One region of the Buttiauxella sp. BIGb0471 genome, then DNA from elsewhere that is predicted to be linked to it. Evidence: predicted binding sites of a transcription regulator. Region 1 holds the regulator's gene; each other region holds the start of a gene.
What was found. Region 1 encodes CRP, which controls carbon source genes, mostly activating them, when cyclic AMP is high. Its sites were predicted from a motif close to ATGTGANNNNNNTCACAT; they were not measured.

Region 1 (4,266 bases):
GATTCATTTTCGCGGTCTGGATGATATCGACTTCCCGTATTTGCTCGCCATGCTGCAAGGCTCATTTATTTCCCACATCAATACATTAGTGGTGCCGGGCGGCAAGATGGGACTGGCAATGGAATTGATCATGACGCCGTTAGTTAAGCGCCTGGCGGAAGGTCGGAATATCAATAATTAGGGCGGCTAAACACCGCCCTTTTACTTCACTCTAGCCTTCAATCACTTCGTAGCTATGGGTGATGTTTACGGCTTTTTCCAGCATCAACGCAACGGAACAGTACTTCTCAGCAGACAAGTCTACCGCACGCGAAACTGCATTATCTTTCAATTCCTTGCCTGTCACGATGAAATGCAGATTAATATGCGTGAACAGACGCGGCGCTTCCTCGCGGCGCTCGGAGGTCAGTTTCACTTCGCAATCAGTCACGTTGTAGCGGCCTTTTTGCAAAATAGAAACCACGTCGATTGCGCTACAACCACCAGCGGACATCAGAACCATTTCCATCGGACTGGGTGCTTTATCGCCAGAATTACCGTCCATCAGAATCTGGTGTCCAGAAGCGGACTCCCCAAGGAAGGTTAACCCTTCAACCCACTTCACTCGTGCTTGCATGTTGCTTCTCCCGTTGAAAAAATTGTCTTTCAGAGTACGCAGATTCAGCAAATCTGGCAATGGAAGGCGACCTGCGTCAAGCTGAAACGAGACAATAGGAGACACTTGTCAAAAGCTATGCTAAAACAATCCAGATGCAACATCGATACATTGACGTTATGCATGTATGCAGAGGACATCACTAATTACAGGCAGCAAGAATGACTTGCATGCCATCTCCCCAAGGTGGGGAATATTCTAATACTTGCAACGCCAGACAGGATGTTTAGCGTCCTGTCGTTGGTAGCCAGTTATAAAACAGAGGATAACCGCGCATGGTGCTTGGCAAACCGCAAACAGACCCGACTCTCGAATGGTTCTTGTCCCATTGCCACATTCATAAGTATCCATCGAAGAGCACACTGATTCACCAGGGTGAAAAGGCTGAGACGTTGTATTACATCGTCAAGGGTTCTGTGGCTGTTCTGATCAAAGATGAAGAGGGCAAGGAAATGATCCTCTCCTATCTGAATCAGGGCGATTTCATTGGCGAGTTAGGGCTGTTCGAAGAAGGTCAGGAACGTAGTGCCTGGGTTCGTGCTAAAAGTGCCTGCGAAGTGGCTGAAATTTCATATAAAAAATTCCGCCAGCTCATTCAGGTCAATCCAGACATTTTGATGCGCCTGTCTTCACAGATGGCTCGCCGTCTGCAAGTGACATCTGAGAAAGTCGGTAACCTGGCATTCCTGGATGTGACTGGTCGTATCGCGCAGACACTGCTGAACCTGGCTAAACAGCCTGATGCAATGACCCACCCGGACGGTATGCAGATTAAAATTACCCGTCAGGAAATCGGTCAGATCGTGGGTTGCTCTCGCGAAACCGTTGGTCGTATCTTGAAAATGCTGGAAGATCAAAATCTGATCTCTGCTCACGGTAAAACGATCGTCGTTTACGGCACTCGTTAATCTCCGTCTCAAAAAAGGCGTGTTGCTTCATAACACGCCTTTTTTGTCTCTAAAAAACTAAATCCGAAACCCGATTAATTGAAGCTGCAGCAAGGCAGCAAGTGAGTTCATCCCGATGAGCTTACTCAAGTAAGTAATTCGGGTGGATGAACGCAGCTAACGCCGCTGCAGCTTTAAGTAAGAAGGGTTTATGTGGCGAAGACTGATCTACCATCCTGAAGTTAACTACGCACTGCGGCAAACGCTGGTGCTGTGCCTTCCGGTGGCAGTAGGTTTGCTCTTTGGCAATCTCCAGTCCGGCCTGCTTTTCTCTTTAGTCCCTGCCTGCTGCAACATTGCAGGGCTTGATACTCCCCATAAACGCTTCTTCAAACGCCTGATCGTCGGCGGTAGCCTGTTTGCCGTCAGCAGTTTGATCATGCAGCTTTTATTGCTTTATACCTCCGTGCCGTTGCCGGTGATATTGGCTGTGATGGCGCTATTGCTGGGCGTCACAGCAGAAATCAGCTCCCTGCATGCTCGTCTGCTTCCCGCCTCACTCATTGCCGCGATCTTTACACTCAGCATGGCGGGGAATATGCCCATCTGGAAGCCAATGCTGCTGTATGTCAGCGGTACAATTTGGTACGGCGTGTTTAACTGGTTTTGGTTCTGGATGTGGCGCGAGCAGCCACTGCGCGAATCATTAAGCTTGCTCTATCGCCAACTGGCGGATTACTGCGAAGCCAAATACGGGATGCTCACGCAGCATACCGACCCTGAAAAAGCGCTGCCTCCGCTCCTGGAGCGGCAGCAAAAAGCCGTTGACCTGATCACGGTCTGCTACCAGCAATTGCACATGCTGGCGGCAAACCAGCAAAATGGCTACAAGCGCTTGTTACGTGCGTTTCAGGTCGCTCTGGATTTACAAGAACACATTTCCGTCAGCCTTCACCAACCTGCCGAAGTGCAAAAACTGGTTGAGAAAAGCCACGCTGAAGCCGTGATTCGCTGGAACGCGCAGACCATTGCAGCGCGTTTACGCGTGCTGGCTGACGACATTCTTTATCATCGGTTCCCGCAGCGGTTCACGATGGATAAACAGATTGATGCCCTTGAGAAAATCGCGCGTCAAAATCCGGATAACCCGGTTGGGCAATTTTGCCATTATCACTTCAGTCGGATTGGCCGAGTTTTACGCACCCAGCGCCCGTTGTATATCCGTGATTTGATGGAAGACCGGCAGCGTCGTTTGCCACTTTGGGCAGCACTGAAAAGCTATTTATCTTTGAAATCCGCCGCGCTGCGTAACGCCGCCAGATTAGGTGTAATGCTGACCATCGCCAGTATTTTGGGGGGATTTTTACATCTGCCTAAACCTTACTGGATTTTGATGACGGTAATGTTTGTGACGCAAAACGGCTATGGCGCAACCCGGGTGAGAATTCTTCACCGGTCGGCAGGCACCATTGCAGGTTTGGCGATAGCGGGCATCGCGCTGCACTTCCACTTTCCGCAAGATATCGCGCTGGCCGCGATGTTGGTCATTACGCTGGTCAGCTATTTGTTCATTCGTAAGAGTTACGGCTGGGCGACAATTGGCTTTACCGTCACGGCGGTTTACACCCTGCAACTGATCACCCTCAGCGCCGAGCAGTACATCGTTCCGCGCTTAATAGATACGCTACTCGGCTGCCTGATTGCCTTTGGCGGCATGGTATGGCTGTGGCCACAATGGCAAAGTGGTTTGCTGCGCCAAAACGCCCACGATGCTCTGGAGCGCGATCAGGATGCGATTCGCCTGATTCTGAGCAGTGACCCGGAACCCACGCCGCTGGCGTATTCGCGAATGAGGGTCAACCAGGCGCACAATGCCTTATTCAACTCGCTCAACCAGGCGATGCAGGAACCTGGATTTAACTCGCACTATCTTGCCGATATGAAACTGTGGGTGACGCACAGCCAGTTTATCGTCGAACACATCAATGCGATGACCACACTCGCCCGCGAACACAACATGTTGACGCCGGATCTCGCCCAGCATTATTTGCAATCGTGTGAAATTGCGCTGCAACGATGCCAGCAGCGGCTTCAGTATGATGGGCCTGGGGAAACCAATGATGCGAATATTCTCGACCCACTGGAAGGGCTTCCGAGCGGGCCGCTAAGTACCATGGAGCAACATTTACAGCGGGTGTTGGGCCACCTCAGCACCATGCATACCATATCTTCGGTTGCATGGCGCCAGCGGCCACATCACGGAATCTGGCTTAGCCGCTTACGGCGCTCCAATTAACGCATGATTAAGCGTTAACGACTTTTGCGACCGCTTTGGCAAAGCGCGTCATACCGTCTTCGATATCTGCATCTTCAACAATTAACGCCGGGGCAAAACGCATGACGTCTGGCCCCGCGTTCAAGACCATCACGCCCGCTTCTGCCGCCGCATACAGGAACTCCCGGGCACGGCCTTTATAGTGAGGTTTCAGTTCAGCGCCGATCAATAAGCCCATGCCGCGAATATCGCTGAACACGTCGAATTGCTCGTCGATTTGCTGCAAATGCTTAACGAACTGCTGGCGCTTCGTCGCAACGCCTTTCAAAACTTCAGGCGTATTGATGATGTCAAATGCCGCACCTGCAACGGCACATGCCAGCGGGTTTCCACCGTAAGTTGAACCATGAGTGCCAACATGGAACGCAGAAGCAATTTCCTGAGTCGTC
Region 2 (4,266 bases), 100 kb from region 1:
CCACCGCAGCCTGCACCAGATAACCAATAGTGCAGAAGTGGCCCAGAGCGACATCGTCAGAACCGGTAATGCGGCGTACCACAGGTTGAGCGAGAGCAGGCATCAGCACCGCCATCATTCCGCCGAAGATCCCGCCAGTAAGAATCAACGGTAGCCCGGTCAGCCCGGCTTTATAGCCGATAACTGCACCAATCGTTGCCATCCAAAGCAGTGCTTGCCCGGTGAGAAATATGTACTTAAACGGCGTGATGCGGGCAATGATGATGTTGACGATAAATATCACCATCAGCGTGAGTGCCACTTCGGAACCCAGCTCACGGTTTGCAAGGCCGGCAATAGCGGCCACATCGGTGATGTAGCCTTTCATACCGAAACCGTGGGTGAAGATGTCGTTCAGGAAAGTCAGCGTATCAACAATAATGTTGATACCCGCCATCATGATTAAAAAACCAAGCAGCGTTTTAAACGTCCCTTCCGCGACTTTACCCTTCGATTTTTTTTGCAGCAAAAGACCGAGCATGGCAATAAAGGCAATCAATATTGATGCCTGTCCTAGCAGGTCTTTAACAATAAAGTTAATGATGCTATTCATGGTCGAATACCTTCACATTGCGTTCTTTTAAAAAGGCGACAATCTTTTGTTCGATTTCGTCTTTATCCGTGAGACGGTGCAGCACAATGACGCGTTTAATTTCCTCTTCGCTGGCATCGGCCGTTAAAATATCGGCGAAGGTTTTTTGCGTTAAAATAATGTCAGATTTAAAGGCCCCAGCCTCTGATACGGTGGTGTGATCAATTTCTGCCGGGATCTGAAGTTTTTTAAGTACTGCAGTTGCAGCCATTTCAATGGCGAAACTGGAACCTAAACCACAGCCGCATACACAAAGAATTTTAAGCATTGAAAGTCTCCTCAAATAATATTGAGCTGCTTCGCTAATTTATAATGATGCCCTTCGGTGTCGACGAGGCGTTTTTGCATACTGATTAAATCTATAGGGATCGGTTTATTACTCGAATTAATAATAATGGCTTTATTTCTCATGCCGGACTGGATACAACGAACGACTTCACCTGCCATAATAGTGCCCTGATAAATTTCCTCGCAGGTAGGGTCACCGTTACGCAAGCTATAACCAATAATCGACTTACGAATTCGTACGCCAATTTTTGGCTCAAGCTGTTTGATCATGGTGTCAATCGCCCCCTGGAAACCGGGGGAATATTCTTTGGTGTAACCTTCAGAGCAAAGGATTACGACGCTGTTTTGTGTCTCAAGGCGTGCGCTAATCTTGTGTGCCAGTTCGCTCAACGACTGCTGGCATTCAGGGATGAGCGCAAAATCAGCATTGCTTTTAATCGCCGATTGCAGCGTCAATTCACCGCAGTAGCCGCCGAGCAGCTCAACCATAAAAACCCGCCCTGGCAAAGCGCGGCCTGTATTACGCAGCTTGCCGACTTCTTTAATGACTTGTTCACAGGCGGTTGAAAAACCAATGGTGTAATCACTGCCGTAAACATCGTTGTCGATAGTCATACCGACACCGAAACAATTCACACCATATTCGCTAAGGTTATTCAGAAACTGTAAGGATCCGTCTCCGCCTGCCATAATAAGCACATCGATATGCAGGGTTTTTAACTGTTTTGCGATAGTTTCATATTCGCTACCCATTAATTTACGATGAGTTCTGCCTGAAGACATAATCGGAATGGCAGCAACAGAAAAATCCACTAGATCTCGTACGGAAATAGCCTGGTGATTATTCTGCAATAAACCCGGAATACCACCGTTAAACAAAACGATTTCTGCTTGTGCCAGTCGGGAAATCTGAAAAACAAAATTATTTATTCCCGTGACATCACCGCCGCTAATTACCATGCCGATTCTCATGACGCTCGCCTCGTTTATTTGCTTGCAGACATTTTTCCCTTTAAACAAGACTTGAATTTGCAACGGATGTCACAAAAGCAGGATTCATTTAAGCCTGGAGGTAATTGACAGAGGGTTTCAAGGGGCGTTTTTTGTGATATAAATCACAGCTAATTAATGGCGGGAGGCAAAAAATTTGTTGAAAATATTTTATATTTCAATGGATTAATCTTGGTGGGTGAAAACTAATAATATCTGCGTGTATTTGGTTTTGATGGGGAATTATTAGCTTTCAAAAATGTGACTACTAACGCATTTTTATATGGCTGAAAAGGAATGGGGTTAATTTAGATGTCTAAAAGAAATAAGCGTGAAGACGGATATGCCATCCGTCTTCATCATTTAAAAGGGCATTCTAATCAGCAAAAGACAATTTATCTTCCACGGAAATGTCACGCAGCACCCGGCAAGGCACGCCTGCGGCAACCACGTTTGGCGGAATAGATTTTGTCACTACGCTGCCCGCGCCAATCACGCTGTTGCGGCCAATCACCACGCCTGGGTTGATGATGACGCCCGTTCCCAGCCACACGTTATCTTCAATGATGACGGGCAAAGAGAACTGCTGCCCGGTGATGCGGATCTCCGGGTCTATCGGATGCCCGGCGGTAGAAATAGTCACATTGGGTGCAACCATCACGTTATCGCCGATCGTCACCGTGGCATCGTCCACCACGATGAAATTAAAGTTAGCGTAAAAGTTTTTGCCGATATGCGTGTGGCTGCCATAAGCCACGCGAATGGGCGGCTCGACCCAGCAATTTTCGCCCACGCTGCCAAACAATTGCTGGAGCAGTTCGGCACGGTGAGCCTCTTGCGAAGGGCGCGTCATGTTGTAGTCATAGACCAACTCTTTGCCTGCCCGGCGCTCTTCCGGCAACCCTTCACAGTGGTCCGTATACAGCTCGCCAACTTCCATTTTTCTTCGTACTGACATGTTCTTTCTTCCTTAATTTGCCGGAGCTGCCGCAGTTTGTGGGAGCGGGACTCTGTGATTTGACAGGGTAAACGCTGACACGACGGTGATGGTCAGCACGATACCGCCCAGAATCAGATAGGTATCCTGGAAGCCAATCTTATCGTACATATTTCCGGCAAAAGCCGAGAGGAAAATCGCCGCGGACTGTTTGGCAAACTGGAAACCAATCAAATAAATCGTGGCTGACAGGCGGGTGTCGAACACGCCGGTAATATATTTAAATGCCCCAACCAACAGGAACGGCACTTCCAGCGCGTGCAACATTTTGAGTGCAATCACTTCAAACGCGGAGGTGGCGAAAGCCGAGCCGATGATACGTGTGGTCATGATCGCCCCGGCAATCAGCAGCGTGTTTTTGGCGCCGATGCGGTTAATGATCCACGGCGAGCAGAACATAATAATCGCGTTACAAATTTCTCCGGCAGTGGTCGCAAAACCGAAGGCTTGGGTGCCTTGCTGCGGAGTATCAAAGAAGGTTTTAAAGAAGGTCGCAAACTGTTGATCGAAGACGTCGTAAACGCATGCCACACCCACCACATAGAGAATGAACATCCACATTTTGGGCATTTTAAATAACGAAAAGACCATTTTTGCAGAAATCTGGCGCTGATTGGCACCCAAAGAATCCATAACCTGCGCGGTCTGGTTTGCCTGCGGGCGAGCGACCAGCAACAGCACCATCAAAATCACGGCCGCACCTGAACCCATCCAGAACACAAACGCCGGATTAACGTTAAACAACACCCCGGCGGTCGATGCGCATAACCCCCAGCCCAGGCAGCCAAACATCCGCGCTTTACCATATTCAAAATAGCTATTGCGGCTCACGCGTTCGATATACGCCTCAATCGCGCCGGAACCAGCAGAGAATACAAAACCAATATAAATCCCGCCAGCAAGCGCCCCGAGCACGATATTGGCTTTTAGTAGCGGAGCAAAAACATACAGGAAGAAGGGGGCGAAGAAGAACAGCATCAGGGTTATGACCCACAGCAAATGCTTTTTAAGCCCAAGCTTGTCGGAGATTACCCCCAGAACGGGCTGGCAGAGAATGGCAAACAGAGAAATACAGGAAAACACGATCCCGGTATGCGTTTTATTCAGGCCGATCACGTCCGAAAGCCAGATGGGCAGAAACGGGAAACAGGTCGCCATAATGAAAAAGTAGAGAAAGAAAAACAGGCCAAAAATCCAGAAATTAGGGTTATTTTTATGGGTACAGGCAGGCATGCTCATTGTGTTTTCCTCAAAGGGACAAACTTGATGGGGCAGCGCGAGCCGCCCCGATATCATGTAATTACACGCGTTCAAAACCAATCAAAACGGCGCTTTCCGGGTCGAGGATTGGCAGGGCTAA
Region 3 (4,266 bases), on a different contig from region 1:
CGGCAATCATGGTTAATACCGGGCGATGGTAAATCAGCGAATAGCCTAAATCCCCATGCAGGACATTTTTGAGCCATAGCAGATATTGCATAAATAGCGGTTTATCAAGCCCGAGACTCTGGCGGATACGCTCGATATCCTCCGGGTTCATACGCGGCGTGATATAGGCCTGAACCGGGTCACCAGGTGCTAGTTTAACCAGCAAAAATGATACCAGCGAAATGAAGAACAACATCGGCACTAATTGCGCCAGGCGTCGGACTAAAACATTATTCATACTGCCTCAAAATTGACTCAAGCAATGTCGGATGACGCTACGCTTATCCGACCTACAAAAAGTGAATTGCCCTTGTAGGGGGGATAAGCGTAGCGTCATCCACCATTATACCTTCATCAAAAAGGGCCTCTCAGGAGAGACCCTAAAAGATAAAGTTAATTATTGTTGATAGATTTTTGACAGGTCCTGGAACATGTAAACAGGCTTAGGTTCCGCCTCTTTGGTTCCGGCAAAACGCTTATCTACTGCAACAACCGCGTTGGTATAAGCAATCGGATACCATGCCATGTCGTTAGCAACGGTCTGCTGGATTTGTTTATAAATCTCAGCGCGTTTCGTTTTGTCGGTTTCAGTCGCGCCCTGGTTCCACAACGCATCGAGCGCCGGGTTCTTATAATGCGCGTAGTTATAGGCTTCGTTGCTCATATACAGAGACTTATAACCGTCAGGTTCCATCCCCATAATGTAGCCGCCCAAACTCAGCTCATAATCGGTGTTTTTCATATCCAGGCTGCGTTGGGACATCGCGTTAGCATCGAGCGGCATCAGCTCAACCGCAATACCGACGTTTTTCAGCTGCTGTTGAATATACAGCCCCATGCTTTCCTGGGTTTTGTTGCTGTTGATATAAGCCAGGCGCAATTTCAGATTGGCCGGGGCGCCCGCTTCTTTTAGAAGCGCTTTGGCTTTTTCAGCATCGAACTTATAGGGTTCAACATCGTTGGTTTGATACAGCGTATCTGGCGTCAGAATAGAAGCAGCCGGTTGCGCGTAGTCGAGTGAAGAAAATGCCGCCTGCACCAGTTCGTCTTTATTGATGGCATAAGCAATGGCCTGACGCAGCGCCTTGTTCTTCATGCTGTCGATGTTCTGGTTAAACGTCATGTACGCCAGACGCCCTTCCGGATAAATCACGAAATCAAATTTCCCGGTGGTTTTCAGGCGAGTGACATCCTGCGGATCAATCATCTTCATGTTGATTTCGCCATTTTGCAGCGCAAGATTGGCGGAGTTGCTGTCTTTAGCGAAACGGTAAGTCACGGCATCAAGTTTGGGTTTACCGTTCCAGTAATCGTCAAAACGCGTCAGCGCGTAATATTGCCCGGCACGATATTCTTTGAATTTAAAGGGACCTGAACCGACTGGAGCATCGTTTTTAGTGCTCTTTTCCAGGTCGCCATTTTCGCTGGCAAATACATGCTGCGGGATCGGGTAAATTTGAACCAGGGTGCCGACAAACGCCGCGCTCACCTGTGGCAGCGTGAATTTAACGGTCTGGTCATCAATTTTGCTGACCTGAACAGGTTTGCCACCATAAACAAACATGCTGCGGAAGAAACTGTGCTGCTTCTCATCCAGCAATTTGTTGAAGGTAAAGACGACGTCATCAGCCGTAATGGCTTTGCCATCCTGCCACTTCAGATTCGGTTTGAGTTTTAAAACGTATGAGAGGTTGTCTTCTGAAGGTGTCAGGCTTTCAGCCAGGCCCCATTCAATTTTGTCACCGTTGAAGCTATAAAGCGGAGCATATAGCGCTTGCATAATCGTCAGCGTAGTGCGGTCGCTGGCGTACAACGGGTTCATGGCTAACGGGTCACCGGTGGTTACGCCAACAATTAAATTGCCGCCATCCTGGGCTGCTTGTTTTGCTGGGGCAGGACTTGCCGCAGTTTCGGTTTTCGCATCATCACAGCCAGAAAGGGCCAGGGCCAAAGAGGCAAACAGCGCAGATAACAACAGGGGTTTACGCATTTATTCACGGACTCCGTCTCAATTAGAGACCGCATAGTGCACCAGCCATACCCACAATGTAAATAAGTGTAAAACGCATAACGTTATGCGAAAAAGTGCTAAAGCAAAAAATGTGGATATAACGCGAGCAACTGACAATTAAAAGCCAAATTTCAGGCATAAAAAAACCTGCCGCAGCAGGTTTTTCTTCAGGCTGACAAATCAGAACATGCCAGCTGGCGGTACATCTTTAAAGGTCTTGCAGTATTGTTCAAACATGCTTTTCAGGATTTTGCGCATTTTCATTGTGTGCTCCAGTTTTTTTGTTTTGCAGATGTTGCTCGTTATGGGGCTAATAATATGACATCCGTCACACAAATCAATAGTTTTGTGATGCATATCACACATTTTTCTTGTGGATTTTACAACTCAGTCACATGAAATGGCTTGCAAATCCAACACTTAACTGGTTAATTGGCTCAATTAATTTTTAAAACATTATTTTAATTTTGAGTTTCACTCATGACTAACACCCCTTCTCCGGCACCTAAACGTGGCATTTCAGGTATGGCACTGTTGGTTGCTGGCGCATTTTTCATGGAATTTCTCGACGGAACCGTCATTGCTACCGCGCTGCCCGAAATGGCAAAAACATTTGGCGTGGATGCCGTCGATCTCAACATTGGCATGAGCGCTTATTTGCTGACGCTGGCGGTGTTGATTCCAGCCAGCGGCTGGATTGCTGACAGGTTCGGCGCACGCAAAATCTTCACGCTCGCGCTGGGTATTTTCACCTTCGCCTCGGTGCTGTGCGGCATCGCCAATACGCTCGAACAGTTTGTTGCCATGCGCATTTTACAAGGCGTTGGCGGCGCGTTGATGGTGCCTGTCGGGCGACTTGCCGTATTGCGCACAACTCCCAAGCATTTGTTGATAACCGCGATTGCCACATTAACGTGGCCCGCGCTGGTGGCTCCGATCATTGGCCCGCCGCTCGGGGGGTTCATCACCAGTTATGCGTCGTGGCGCTGGATTTTCTATATCAACCTGCCGCTGGGGTTAATCGCGATGGCACTGGCATGGCGGTTGATTCCTGATATCCATGATGATTCCCGCCGTCCGTTTGACAGCATTGGTTTTGCCAGTACCGCCATTGCCATGATTAGCCTGGTGTACGGGCTGGAAATGCTCGGACAATCGCAAGTCAATGTGCTGCCAACAGTGAGTATTCTGATGCTGGGTGCGGCGGCACTTTGGTTCTCGCTCAGGCATTTTAAACGCGCAGAACACCCGATGATTCGCCTGGAAGCATTAAAGGTACAAACTTTTGGCGTGACGATGTACGGCGGCTCGCTGTTCCGAACCTCCATCAGTGCGGTGCCGTTTTTGCTGCCGCTGCTATTTCAGGTTGGCTTTGGGATGGACGCGTTCCATTCAGGTTTACTGGTTTTAGCGGTATTTGCCGGGAACCTCGCGATGAAACCGGCAACCACACCGTTGATACGCGCGTTAGGCTTTAAAAAGCTGCTGATAATTAATGGATTGCTGAACGTCGCTTCTTTGCTGGCTTGTGCATTTCTCACCCCAGACACCGCCGCATGGCTGACGATGGCGATACTGTTTTTTGGCGGTATGTTCCGTTCAATGCAATTTACCGGAATCAGCACCCTCGCCTTTTCCGATGTGCCATCCGCGCAAATGAGTTATGCCAATACGTTATTCAGCACGGCAACGCAGCTTTCCGTCGGGTTGGGGATTACGCTCGGCGCAATTGGAATTCGGTTGGGGGAAAAAGTCAGTCAGTGGCTGGATATTACCCATATTCCTGGGTTTTCGATCAAGATTTCGTTTGTGATGATCACGTTAATTTGCCTGCTTGGGCTAATCGATTTGCTGCGTTTACCCCGTGATGCAGGAACTAGCGTGTCTAAAAAGCAGTGAGTGAAAGTACAAAAAATTAAGGCCAGCAGAAGCTGGCCTTACGTATTTTCAGAAATGATTAAGCAAGGATTTCGCGAACGAATGCTTCAATTTCTTTGTTCTGGCAATTCTCGAAGAAACACTGCTGGAAGCGTTCACCAGACACAGCGGTTTTCACCAGTTCTGGGTCGATAGCACGCAGCGTATCCAGATAATTTTCTTTCACAACAGCGGCTTTAACCTGGTTCAGGATACCGGCGTTACGAACCTGCGGCTCTTTACGCTCAATTGGGTAGCCTTCGCCTTTACGGCCTGTGAACGCTTTTTCGAACATATAG

Region 2: the regulator CRP is predicted to act here: its motif matches at 2,023-2,040, upstream of M2371_RS14435 (6-phosphofructokinase).
Region 3: the regulator CRP is predicted to act here: its motif matches at 2,397-2,414, upstream of azuC (stress response protein AzuC).

The regions. Positions count from the first base shown of each region.
Region 1 covers NZ_JANUEU010000004.1:14,722-18,987, forward strand. The annotation lists gene M2371_RS13955 (phosphoribulokinase) at 1-181, shown strand, start outside; gene M2371_RS13960 (OsmC family protein) at 212-616, opposite strand; gene crp (cAMP-activated global transcriptional regulator CRP) at 931-1,563, shown strand; gene M2371_RS13970 (YccS/YhfK family putative transporter) at 1,754-3,838, shown strand; gene M2371_RS13975 (aspartate aminotransferase family protein) at 3,846-4,266, opposite strand, start outside.
Region 2 covers NZ_JANUEU010000004.1:119,501-123,766, reverse strand. The annotation lists gene M2371_RS14445 (PTS sugar transporter subunit IIC) at 1-592, opposite strand, end outside; gene M2371_RS14440 (PTS sugar transporter subunit IIB) at 585-899, opposite strand; gene M2371_RS14435 (6-phosphofructokinase) at 911-1,891, opposite strand; gene M2371_RS14430 (maltose acetyltransferase domain-containing protein) at 2,286-2,867, opposite strand; gene M2371_RS14425 (MFS transporter) at 2,880-4,145, opposite strand; gene M2371_RS14420 (alpha-galactosidase) at 4,207-4,266, opposite strand, start outside.
Region 3 covers NZ_JANUEU010000001.1:686,373-690,638, reverse strand. The annotation lists gene M2371_RS03235 (ABC transporter permease) at 1-277, opposite strand, end outside; gene M2371_RS03230 (ABC transporter substrate-binding protein) at 437-2,029, opposite strand; gene azuC (stress response protein AzuC) at 2,231-2,314, opposite strand; gene M2371_RS03220 (MFS transporter) at 2,531-3,949, shown strand; gene M2371_RS03215 (RpiB/LacA/LacB family sugar-phosphate isomerase) at 4,008-4,266, opposite strand, start outside.